4 regions of the Halodesulfovibrio aestuarii DSM 17919 genome follow, and region 2 is predicted to be linked to each of the others. Evidence: predicted binding sites of a transcription regulator. Region 2 holds the regulator's gene; each other region holds the start of a gene.
The links. The regulator sigma-54, encoded in region 2, starts transcription at its own class of promoters, with help from an activator protein. The targets are predictions, from matches to a motif close to CTGGCACGGNNNNTGCTT.

Region 1 (3,146 bases), on a different contig from region 2:
GGGATAGTATCCATGAGCAGACGCAAAAAGGATAATTGGTCTTTGATCTTTTGTTCTACGGATTTTTTTTCAAGAATATTCATCACCAGCAGTACGAGAGTGATGGTAAGCAGGATAAGACTGACGATAATTGTCCAGAAGACCTGCTTGTTTAATTCGTAGAACCTGCTTGGAGCGTTGATCATGTCAGCCGGTGCCGGGAGTTCACGTTCGCTCAAGTGAAGGCGCTTAAGTTCATTGTAGTCAAATGCCCATGGGGAAGCGCTTTCTGAGATGACGGCGATATCGCTGGCAGGAGTACCGTCAAGAATTTGCAAACCAAGTTCGGCTGCCATTTTTCCGTCTGTAATGCCGGAAATGAGTTTTCCGCCGAGGATGCCGGAGCCAAGCAGGAATCTCCAGTTGGAGTAGAGAGGGGCTGTGGTGTTGTCATGTACTTTTTGCAACAACTCCTGCGCGGAATAAAATTGCCCGTCAATTTCCCGATACATTGGAATAAAATAGAAAAAAGTATCAGGTGATACCTGTTTAACGCGTCGGATAATTTCTCTATGGGGCAGATCTGTCCAGAATTGTAGTTTCAATCCCTTATCAATAGTAGGCAGGCCCTCGATAACCTGTTTACGGATGGCTTTACCGGTAACAGACTCGTCGCCGATAATGATCATTTGTTTGAGGTTAGGATGCATTTCGAGTGCGAGACGGATATTTGAAGCAACGTCAAATGTTTCCATGACGCCAGTAATTTCTTTGCCTTTAATCAAAGACGGTTTGAAATCGTTGACGCCGACAAAAACAACAGGAACTCCGGGAAAGAGCTCCTCCCCGTATTCAATAATAAAGTTAAATGCGTCGTTGTCTGAAACTGTAATAAGGTCAAATGTTGTGTGAGCAAATTTGCGTCTGAACAAATCTATGATGTGCTTCACTGCGTCATTGTAGGGAAACTTTTTTGAGTCGAGATATTCTACCTGCAACATAATAGAATACGGGCTGTCTTGAATCCGCTCTTTAAAGCCTTCGAGTAGATTGTCTGACCATGCGTATCCATTATGGTAGGAATTAAGATACAGGATGTTCTTACGTTGTTTGGTTGAAGACGCAGGATTGGCGAAAACGCTTGAAACCGTCAGTATTACAGTCAGAAGCGCTAAAAATATGAAGTGTAAAAACCGTGCCCTCATAAAAATGAATCCCTTACTTAGCTGACACACTTGCAGGTACTGCTTTGTCAGCATGTTCTTCAGCATTATAAATTTGAGGCTGTATTAGCGTATTTTGAACGCTTACCTCATGCATCATGTACCGTTTATTCGCTCAATTGTCATCTCTTACAACGTGGCGAATTTTTGACAATTTTAAAAAATAATATGTTAAATCAGTTGCTTGCAAAAGTGGCAAGCTCCTTGCTATATGACTTCACAAAGACAATTACGTGGCGTTCCGAATAGATAGAGTGCCAATTCAGGAGGACTGCAATGTTATTTTTGCTTGGTGGAAATGATAAAAAGCCAACACAGGCTGAACAGGCTCGTACCGAGAATATGGAACGTGTAAAGGAATTATTTCTTGCTGGCCGTTTCCCTGTAGTAACGACTGAGGTGCTGGAAGGACGTGCTATTGGAAAAGTTCTCGGGTTAGTTGCGTGCCGCGGATATGATTCTGACGATGCATTTTTTGGCATGACAGCCCGTGCCGTTAATAAAGGCGCACAGGCCATTATCGGGTATCAGGAAAACATTGCGTTTCATCCGGATGGCAGTAAATATTTCTCCTGCTACGGCACTGCCGTGCAGTTCGAGCGTACAAAGCGAGTATAAGACATACGCATGTCCAACTGGTTGCTTCACGTTTGACAGCGTTGTTTTACCCTTACGGTTTGTTGTGTCTTTCCCCCCCCCCTTCCCCCCGAAAGACCTAATTTAGGTTTCGGCACAGCAAACCGTAAGGTAATATCGTTTTCTGTAAAGGCAATAGTAACAGTTGCCTCTAAAGAAAAACAAAAAGCCCGAATCACATTGTGATTCGGGCTTTTTGTTTTTAGTAATTTATTCGGAATCTTCTTCGAGGCTACGGGTGTAACGGCAAGTCTTTTCCGGACAGGCAATATGCTTGCCGCGTGCCTTGGTTGTTTTAATAGTGAGCAGTTTTGAATCGCATTGCGGACATTCTTCTTCCACAGGGTAGTTCCACAGGGCATAGTCACACTGGGGATATCTGCTGCAGGAATAGAATATTTTCCCGGAACGGGAAGACTTTTCAACAATTTCGCCTTCGTTACAACGCGGGCATTTTACGCCCGTAGAGAACGGCTTTGCGTGCTTGCATTCAGGATAACCGGTACATGCGATAAAACGGCCGCCGGTACGGGTACGTTTAAGAACAAGGTCTTTACCGCAATCCGGACATACACCCATTTTCTGTAATTCTTCTTTTGGGCGTTCCACAAGCACAACCTTACCGTTTTCATCTCGGGTAAAGTTGGAGGTGTTTTTACAGTCCGGATAGCCGGAACAAGCAAGGAAGGTTCCAGCCTTACCAAACTTGATCATCATCGGCTTGCCGCATTCTGAACAGGTAAGGTCAGTTTCAAGTCCCTGTTTTACTGACTCCATTTCTTCAGTAGCTTTTTCAAGCGTCGGGTTGAAGTCGTTCATGAAGTCAGTCATGAGTTGTGTCCAGTTCAGCTTACCTTCTGCTACGTTATCGAGCAGTGTTTCCATCTGCGCCGTAAAACGCACGTCCATAAGGGTGGAGAAGTGTTTTACAAGCTGCTGGCAAACGATGCGGCCAAGGTCGGTCGGCACAAAATTCTTTTCTTCCAACAGGGCATAGCCACGATCAATCAAGGTTGAAATAATGGCTGCATAGGTGGATGGACGCCCGATACCGAGTTCTTCCATTTCACGTACTAGAGAAGCTTCTGAGAATCGTGCTGGTGGCTGTGTAAATTTCTGTTCTTTATCAAGCGTAAGAAGACGGATGTCCTGTCCTGCTTCAAGCTTAGGGAGTTCAACGGAGTCTTCTTTTGTCTTCTGCGGAGAAACAGCAAGGAAGCCGGGGAAGAGCATACGCTCGCCCTTTACGCGCCATGTGCTGGCTAATTCGTCTGCATTCTTAATGGTCGTTGCATTTGGTGTAGCGGC
Region 2 (3,146 bases):
TTTTTCCGGCTCCAGAGAGTCCCGCGATGATGATTACAGGGATCACGTGTTGAGATGCAGAAATCATTGGATACTCATTTTACGCAGCAGCTAAAAGGTTCCATAAAGCGTCCTGAGTGTCAGATTCCATAAAGAGTTTTTTGAAATCCTCGTCTTTCAGGAGTCGTGAAATTTGAGCTAGGATGCGTAAATGTGTTCCTGCAACGTTTTCGGGTGCAAGTACCATAAAGAAAATTTTACATGGTTTTTGATCGAGAGCATCAAAGTCCAGACCGTCTAAGCTTCGCCCTGCAACTACGACTATTTTATCGAGTGAGGGGAGTTTTCCATGAGGAATGGCAATGCCATTACCAATGCCTGTGGTTCCGAGACTTTCTCGTTCCATAAGCACGTTAAAAATTTCTTCAGCATCAAGAGATGGATTTTTCTCAACAACAGGAGCCAAGAGCTCCGCCAGCGCCTCTTGCTTGGTGCTGGCGGTAAGCTCCGGCAGTACAAGTTCTTTTTCTAGGTATTCACCCAGCTTCATTACATTTCCTAGTAAACGGGATCGATCAAACCGAAGTTTTCATCTTTACGGCGGTAGATCACATTAACCCGTTCGGTTTCAGCATTAAGAAAAACAAGAAAATCATAATCCAGTGCATCAAGCTGCATAGCGGCTTCGTCAAGATCCATAGGTTTTGGTACAAAGTTGTCCATACCAATAATGGTTCGTTCAGAATCTACTACTTCTTCCGGAGGCAAAGTACCTTCGAGTACAAACTTTTCTGCACCCTTGCGTTTCGTTTGTAGTTTTTCCGTACGACGTATGATCTGTGCTTTGAGTTTATCACGAACAAGATCAACGGTTGCATACATGTCTTCAGATTCTTCTGTAGCGGATAGAGTTAAGTTGTCCGATACAAGTGAAATTTCTGCTTTGTGGCGGAAATTGTCAACAGAAAGTGAGACTTGCATTTCCAAGTGTTCAGGGTTCGGCAAGAATCTGCCAAGCTTGTTAAAGCGTCGTTTGGCATATGCTTTTAGGTGATTGGAAGGCTCAAAATTCTTGAATGTGAAAGCGATGTTCATGGTGCCTCCTAATTGGATACTTTTGAAACCCTGTGGGAGTTGGTTTCGCTTCTAGAATACCACCTTTCTCTTGGATGATGAAGGGATATTCATTGCGGTACGGTATTTAGCCACAGTCCTTCGTGCAATGTTAACCTGAAGTTTTTCCTTTAAAATCTCTCCGATTTTCTCATCACTTAACGGTTTCTTTGTATTTTCTTCACTAATAAGTTTTTTAATGAGAGCCTTTACGCTCTCAGACCCGACCATACTACCATCATCAAGGCCAATCGCACTGTTGAAGAAAAATTTTAATTCAAAAATGCCATGCGGGGTCGAAATATACTTATTTGTGGTGATACGGCTTACCGTTGATTCGTGCATGTCGATATCATCAGCAATATCTTTCAAAATAAGTGGCTTTAACGATGTGACACCGTTAATAAAGAATTCTTTTTGATATTTAACAATACTCTCAACTACTTTATACAAAGTTCGTTGTCGTTGGTACAGACTTTTAATGAGCCAGGATGCAGATCGCATCTTCTCCTGATAATAGTCTTTTTCTTTGGCATTAGATGTTTTCGGGAGTTGTTCTGTTAATTCGCTTAGCTGTAATTGTGGCAAACCGTCTTCATTAAGGACGATGATGAAGTCCCCTTCGTATTCATAGATGTAAACGTCTGGAGAAACATAGTGTGCTTCCCCACCGCTAAACCGTGCCCCCGGCATTGGGTCAAGGCTTTGAATGACATCAAGGTACTCTCTGAGATCTTCAAGAGAAATTTTATATTTGCGGGCAAGTGGTTTGTAGCGACGCTTTTCCAGGTCCTCAAGATGATTAGTAACAATATCTACAAGAATTGGATCCCGGTCATAGTTAAGGGCTTTAATTTGAACAAGCAGGCATTCCTGTGGCGTGCGTGCTGCAACCCCTATAGGATCAAATTGTTGAATAAGGGTAATCACCTGTTCGACAGTTTCTATGTCGCTTTGAGCAACTTCGGCAAGTTCTTCTGAAGATACGTGCAAATATCCATTAGAACTGATGCTGCCAATAATAATTTCTCCGACACGAATTTGTTCTTCGGTAAGTGGAGAAAGCATGAGTTGCCAGTTTAGGTGTCCATCGAGAGTTGGAGCCGGAGCAAGACGAGCCTCGAAAGAGCTCATTTCTTCTAGTGCTTCAGATTCCCGCATTGAAACCTGTTTGGTGGTGCTTGAAAAGTCACCCAGATAGTCTTCCCAGTCAGCGTTGTTGGAAAGCTCTTTATCATAAGCTTCCTGGTCATCTTTTCGTTGATCTGCGGTAGACGGTTTGTCTGGATTAGCACTTTCTTCCAAAGACTCTTCCAAGAAAGGGTTCTCCAGCAGTTCTTGTTGAACTGTTTCAGCAAGTTCCACGCGAGAAAGTTGCAGCAGTTTGATTGCCTGCTGCAATTGTGGTGTCATTACAAGCTGCTGGGTAAGCTTTAATTGTTGGCGAAGTTCAAGAGCCATATATAAGAATGTCCTATGTGGTTCGACTAGCTAAAAAGCTGAAATATAATGTGTGAATACTGCCTATCAAAAAACATTCCAAATTCGATAACTGAACTCTTTTTTGCCACATAGAAAAGTTATATGCAACCAAGAAAAAAGCCCGTAGAACGGGCTTTTTTTTATTACACATTTGCAGATTATATTTTTTTATCGATGTGCTAGAGGCTAAAATCTTCTCCAAGGTAGACACTGCGCGCCTTAGGGTTGTCTACAATTTCTTGCGGTGTGCCGGAAAGAATGATCTGCCCTTCATAAACAAGATTTGCTCTGTCACAAATTTTTAATGTTTCTCTAACATTATGGTCGGAAATGAGCACTCCCATTCCTTTATCACGCAATTTACGGATGATGTCCTGAATGTCGTCTACAGCAAGTGGATCGATGCCTGCAAATGGCTCATCAAGAAGGATAAATTTTGGATCCCGGATTAATGCGCGGGCTATCTCGAGACGGCGACGTTCACCACCAGAAATGTGCATAGCGTGAGTGTCTCGAATGTGTGCGATACCAAATTCTTCCATTAACTCTTCAGCCCGTTTTTTCTGGTCATT
Region 3 (3,146 bases), on a different contig from region 2:
ATATAGAAGAGCGGAGGCGGTCTGCCAGCTTACAAAGAATAGTATCTCCAGCTGCATGTCCGAGCGAATCGTTGATATTTTTGAAACGGTCAATGTCAATGAAGACTACTGAAAAGTTCCAACGACCTGCTTTCTGTGCACAGTGGATGACGTTTTTAATTTTTTCAATACATTTTGATCTATTGGGGAGTTTAGTGAGACTGTCGTGCCATGTGAAATGGGTAAGCTGCTGTACAACATTTCGGTGAGATGTAATGTCATGACAAAAAGCCCGTATCCCGCAATAGCAACCATGGCAGTCCATTGCACGGCTTGCTTCAAATTTCATCCAGCGTTTTTTGCTATCCGGCAAGCGGATTTGAAATTCTGCAGATGCATAAACCTCCCCTTCATTCAGCTTACGCCACAGGCCGTGCCACAGCGGAAGGTGCTCTTCAATGAGAATGGCTTCCATGAATCGTGAGTTACGGTAAAAGTGCTTTGCTTCATATCCACAGCAAAGTTCACAGACGTTGGAAACGACTTCAAGTGTTCCATCAGCGGAATACCAAAATTCCCATAGTGGTGAGTGGAGTACCATGTCGCGGGCGGAGGCGTTAGCAGAGAAAATTGGGCGGCTGTGCTGCCCGTCCTTTACTGCTGTGTTTGTTGGAACCGTAGCTCCTGCCATATCTAACTCCCTGTTGTATTTAGATTGCGCAGGACGAATCCCGTCGAAAAGCTTAAGAAAACATACACTTGTTTTCTTAAATGACGCTATTAGACAGATGATAAAAGTACAAGTATGGCGCGAAGTATTCTTTAAACTAGTTACATAAAAAAGTATAATTAGAAAACTGATTAAAAAATAAGGCACCCTGTACTGAATATTATTTCAGTACAGGGTGCCTTACAACTTTGTGGGAGGGATATTAAGCAGCTATGTGCGTTAATACTTCTTTGGTGGCCTTGTGGTCTGGGTCAAGGCGTAAAATTTTATTGAATTCTGCAATGGACTCTTCTTTGCGGTTTGTAGAGAAGAGGCAAGTTGCATAGGAGAAGCGCACGGCTGTATCGTTTTCGTCTTCTTCTAATGCGCGTGCAAAAGCAGGAAGAATTTCTTCTACGCGCTCGGTGCTGTACCCCTGTTGAAGCAGGCAGTTAAGAGCAACTTTATCCACTGGATCAATGGAAAGTGCTTTGAGGAAATGGGTAAAGCTTTCATCGTGCTTACCTTGCTCCGCCAGAACAAGACCGATACCGGCATGGGCACGGGAACTTTTTTCCATGGTTGCAGCTTTCATGTATAGTTTTAACGCGGAGTCGTAATCTCCTTCAAAGATACTCACTGCTGCAAGGCCGAGAAACGGCTCAGAAGATTCGTTGTTAAGCTCGATTGCACCCTCAAAACATTCAATTGCTTTCTGGGTATCGCCTAACGCGAGATGGTATTCGCCAAGTACTTTTAATGTCTGGTAGTCGCTCATACGGGTATCCTTATTGAGTTTAGCTACATCCCCACAAATTCATACGATTAGGCGTGTAGGAAAAATAGTTCTGCTTTTATGCTTCTGCTGAATGTCAAGCAACTATCATGCCAAGAATCGTCATCTTGATTCTTTCGTTCAGAGTGACAAATCTCCGTCACCTTCTCTTTTTTTTCTATGAATAAAAATGACATCTCTATAAAACATATAATAAAAATAATATGTTGCAACTGTGGAACGCCTTTTGCTTTATATTCAGTGCCGTTGGCTCCCTTCGTACAGGAGTCGGCCGGAAGGCTAACAAAAAGGAGGATACCTGCATGAAAGGTTTATTTGAAACCCATATGTTGCTTAGTGCAAAGGTTATGGACATGCAGTTGCAGCGTCAGAATGTTGTCATGAGCAACATGGCAAACCTCAAAACCCCGGGGTATCTCGCTCGTAGGGTTAAGTTTGAGGAAGATTTGCAAAAAGCGCTGAACATTGATGGTCGAGGTAAGATGACACGTACCTCCGGTAAACATGTTCCTGCTTCTTTTGATCCGAATAATTTCGGACCGGAATGGGAAAAGAAAATGCCGTTGCGTGTTGTTCACGGTGAAGATCGTGTTGATATGGATAAAGAAATGGCTGTGATGGCTAAAAATACTATGCGTTACAATACACTGGCAACAGTGGTTAAAAGTAATTTTGAAGGTATGAAAAGCATCATCGCAAGTGGAGCTAAATAATGGATTTCATGACAGCACTCGATATCGGAGCTTCTGCGCTCAGTACTGAGCGTACAAGCATGAACATTATTTCAATGAACCTCGCAAACGCCAAAACAACCCGTACTCCGGAAGGCGGGCCTTATCGTCGTAAGACCGTTGTTTTGCAAGCTACTGAAGTCGATCATCCCTTTAGCAAACAGATGCAGACTGCGATGGACAGAGACTTGCGCGGCGTCCGCGTAAAAGAAGTAGCGCAGGATAAACGTCCGCTGAAACAGGTTTACGAGCCTGGGCATCCAGATGCAAACGAAGAAGGATATGTTTTTTATCCGGATATTAACGTTGTTGAAGAAATGGCAAACCTCATGACTGTACAACGCAGTTACGAGGCAAACATTTCCTCAATGGATGCTGTAAAAACTATGTACAATAAAGCATTGGAGCTTGGCCGCGGTTAGGCGGGCAATGTTAGGGAGTAGATTATGGCTATTCAGAGTGTAGGTATGAAGGCGTATTCGGAGGCTTTAAACAGCTTCGCGTCCGGAAACAAAAAGGTGCAGCAGTCCACTGCATCTGAAGAGAAATCAACAACGTCCTTTTTGGATACTGTTGAAGCATCTGTGAAGAAAGTAAACGACATGCAGCAGGAAAAGGCTGTTATGGTTGAATCTTTTGCCTCAGGTGAACAGCAAAACGTGCACGAACTTATGATTACGTTGCAAAAAGCAAGTGTAGCTATGGATCTTACGTCTGCCGTACGTAATAAGGTTCTTAATGCTTACAACGAAATCAGCAAAATGCAGTTCTAGTCCATACTGTTTTATCGCCATTTATTAACTGTATTTTTCGGAGTAAATAATGTCCCCCATGTTAAACGATGCTGTCGATCGCACAAAAAATTTCTGGACGAGTATTACTCTTTCACAAAGAGTATTTATCGGCGGTCTTGCACTTACTGTACTCGGCG
Region 4 (3,146 bases), on a different contig from region 2:
CTTTGGACATCTTGATGTTCTCTTCGTAGTCCCAGCGGGAGTAGAAGTAGTCCGCAAGAGCAATGGCGAGCATGGCAAGCATAGCGTACAGAGACACCTTAAATATGAGGCGAAGCATATATTCTGCTATGCCTTCCGGTGTTGAGTTGTAGAGAAGGATAAAGTTGTCCATTTCATCCGTAATGACGAGGTACGGGGCAATACCGATAACGGCTGCAAACGCGATGCTTTTAATAAGTCGGACAAGCGTCTGCATGGACAAGAACATGTTTTTCATCCCTTTTATCGGGTTGAATTTGTTCCATTTCGGTTTGAATACCTTCACTGTCCACAGATGCCCAACCTGAACACGCATGGATAGTCCGGCAAAGAGAAACAGAAAGAAAAAAACAGGGATGAGCATGACTGCAAGGTCGTAAGCCACATCATTAATAAAGTTGATGGCAGACTTGGTTGTCATGTCGAGCGTGGCGTCAAATGTATAGCATGAGCGCATAATGCTTTGAATACGTTCGTTAATGACGCCAATCCACGCATAGACAATAATAATCCCCGCAAGGGTGGTTGCGGCTTTAGGAACTTCTTGCGATTTGGCGACGTCACCGTCTTCGCGGGTCTTGTCCCGCTTCTTGGGCGTCGCCTTTTCAGTCTTACTCGGATCGCTTTGTGGCATGTCTGTGTGTCCTGTTTATTATTGCAACAGCGGAGAGCCGGCTTTCATCAGGTTGGAGAACATCGGGGCGAGGCTCATGATAAGTTGTTCCATACGTTGTCCCATCAGTGTGAAGAGCATTCCGATGAAAACAAGACCCACGGCGATTTTGACTGGAAAACCGAGCATGAGAAGGTTCATTTGCGGTGCTGCACGCCCCATAAGGCCGAGAGTTAATTCTACAAGCATAAGAGAAATCATAACCGGAGCAGCAACTTTAATTGCTAAAACAAACATTGTAAGGGATAAACTGAGGATCTCCTGACCTACTGTGGCAGAGAGGACAAGTCCTCCCGGCGGAATAAGATCGAATGAATCCGTAAGTGCTTTAATGAGATATAGGTGACCGTTTGCAACAATGAAAACGGTAAAACTCAATTGATACAGAAGGATAGATGTGATTCCTTCCTGTTCGCCTGAGGATGGGTTAGCAAGGGTAAGCATAGAGAAACCCATCTGGAAACCGATAACCTGACCACCTGTTCTGATGCCTGCAAAGATAAATCTGACCGCAAGCCCCAGTAGAATGCCGAGCAGAATTTCACTGACCATTATCATCGCAATTTCAAAAGGATGAGCAGGAAATGATGATGCTTTGAGAGATAATGACGGGAATATGGCGAGGGTAAGCATGAGGCATACAGAAGCCTTTACCAGACGGGGGATGGTTTTCCCTTCAAAGAATGGCAGCAGAAAAACTACAAGGCTGAGTCGCATGAGTGTGAGCAGAAAACTTAGAAATTCTGCCATATCAAAATTAAAGATGTCCATATATAAAGAATAGCAAGAGTTGCGCCAGTCTTTGAATAATCAGGGTTTTCACGTGATGGGACATCTCAACTTGTCTCAACCTGTCAGACAGATGACGCCCTTGCAAAGTGGAAATGATTCTGGCAATCCACGCAGATTGAGACAAAAAGTGCATTTTTAATTGCAACAAATTGTCTTAATGTACGAAAAGGATTTTTGTTAACAAACTGGAATTCACAAACTTTGGAGAAGTAATGGACCTTTTGCCTATTAAGCGAGCACTGTTGAGTGCTACTGATAAGACTGGGTTGGTCGAATTTGCGACGTTCTTAAGCGAAAATGGTGTGGAGTTGGTTTCTACCGGCGGTACAGCACGTATGCTTAAAGAAGCCGGGCTGAAGGTTACACCTGTAAGTGAGGTTACCGGATTCCCTGAAATCCTTGGCGGCAGGGTAAAAACCCTTAACCCGTTTATTCATGGTGGTATCCTTGCAGACAAGGATAACCCGGAGCATCTTGCTACCCTTAAAGAGCATGAAATTGCAGCGTTCGATTTGATCGTAGTAAACCTCTACAACTTTGAGAACGCAGCAGCACGCGGTCTTGATTTACGCGGCGCAGTGGAAGAAATTGACATCGGCGGCCCTTGTATGCTTCGTGCCGCAGCGAAAAATTTTCATTCTATTCTCGTTCTTCCGGATCCTTCCGAGTATAAAGCTGTACAGAAGGAACTGCTCGAAAATGATATGCGCGTAGGGCTTGCACTTCGTCGTGATATGGCGGTAAAAACATTTGCGCGTACTTCTCAGTACGATGGAATGATTACGGAGTATCTTGCTAGCAAAGATATTTAAATAACATATATTCAAATGCCTCCGGCGGCTGAGGGGAATTCCCCCTCCTGAAAAACCGACAAGGTTTGGATGAAGTACGGTGAGTTACGGAACGTAAGTGTAGGTTGACCAGCTTCATAATGAATTGGCTGACTTCGCTGATGAAACACTTTGGATAGTCAAGAAAAGCCTTTTTCCAGAAAGCTTTTTTGGCCGCCAGAGCCGTCCCGCTGACAAGCGCTGCCGGAGGCAACAGAAAAAACAGGAGTTCATCATAGCCTCTAAGGTTCTCGGCAACACACAAGGACTCAAACCGAGTCAGTTAAAATCTCTCCAGCGGCTTTTTGCCCGCCGTTATCCAGTGAAAGAGGGATATACTTCCGATCAGGCGCACGAACTTGCGGCTATTTCCCGCAGCGTTGGCAGACAGATAGCATTGCTTATTGACCGCCAAGGCAAGCCACAGATGGTTCTGGTGGGTGACACCGGCGCCATTTATATTCCGGAACTTCCTCGCGCTCGATCCAGTAGCGATCGTTTACGTGGTCTGCGTCTTGTTCATACTCATTTGAACGATGCACTTCTTTCGCAGGAAGACCTGATGGATATGCTCTTCTTACGTCTGGATTCTGTTTCAGTGCTTACTGTCGATGGCATGGGCGCTCCTGTTTCCTTTCAGTCTGCTCATATTCTCCCTGTACCTTCCGAAGACGGCGCGTCGTACAATGTGCACGAAGCTACCTCGTGGGAAAAAGTAGATATTGATTTTGAAGCGCAGACCGAGGCTCTTGAAGAAGAGCTTGCACGAACAGCAGATAGTGCCCGCAAACAAAGCGGCTCAGAACATGCGG

Region 1: a site for sigma-54 is predicted at 1,395-1,412, ahead of F461_RS0105740 (YbjQ family protein). Genes of this name have one in related genera too.
Region 3: a site for sigma-54 is predicted at 1,699-1,716, ahead of flgB (flagellar basal body rod protein FlgB). Genes of this name have one in related genera too.
Region 4: a site for sigma-54 is predicted at 1,494-1,511, ahead of fliR (flagellar biosynthetic protein FliR). Genes of this name have one in related genera too.

The regions. Positions count from the first base shown of each region.
Region 1 is NZ_ARQF01000019.1:411,286-414,431, reverse strand. It holds gene F461_RS0105745 (PAS domain-containing sensor histidine kinase) at 1-1,184, opposite strand, end outside; gene F461_RS0105740 (YbjQ family protein) at 1,479-1,820, shown strand; gene topA (type I DNA topoisomerase) at 2,049-3,146, opposite strand, start outside.
Region 2 is NZ_ARQF01000021.1:710,778-713,923, forward strand. It holds gene rapZ (RNase adapter RapZ) at 1-67, opposite strand, end outside; gene F461_RS0114180 (PTS sugar transporter subunit IIA) at 80-529, opposite strand; gene hpf (ribosome hibernation-promoting factor, HPF/YfiA family) at 538-1,074, opposite strand; gene rpoN (RNA polymerase factor sigma-54) at 1,126-2,553, opposite strand; gene lptB (LPS export ABC transporter ATP-binding protein) at 2,754-3,146, opposite strand, start outside.
Region 3 is NZ_ARQF01000017.1:2,704-5,849, forward strand. It holds gene F461_RS16830 (putative bifunctional diguanylate cyclase/phosphodiesterase) at 1-670, opposite strand, end outside; gene F461_RS0102155 (tetratricopeptide repeat protein) at 912-1,466, opposite strand; gene flgB (flagellar basal body rod protein FlgB) at 1,787-2,197, shown strand; gene flgC (flagellar basal body rod protein FlgC) at 2,197-2,637, shown strand; gene fliE (flagellar hook-basal body complex protein FliE) at 2,662-2,988, shown strand; gene fliF (flagellar basal-body MS-ring/collar protein FliF) at 3,038-3,146, shown strand, end outside.
Region 4 is NZ_ARQF01000017.1:167,668-170,813, forward strand. It holds gene flhB (flagellar biosynthesis protein FlhB) at 1-673, opposite strand, end outside; gene fliR (flagellar biosynthetic protein FliR) at 692-1,462, opposite strand; gene F461_RS0102910 (IMP cyclohydrolase) at 1,717-2,316, shown strand; gene hflX (GTPase HflX) at 2,441-3,146, shown strand, end outside.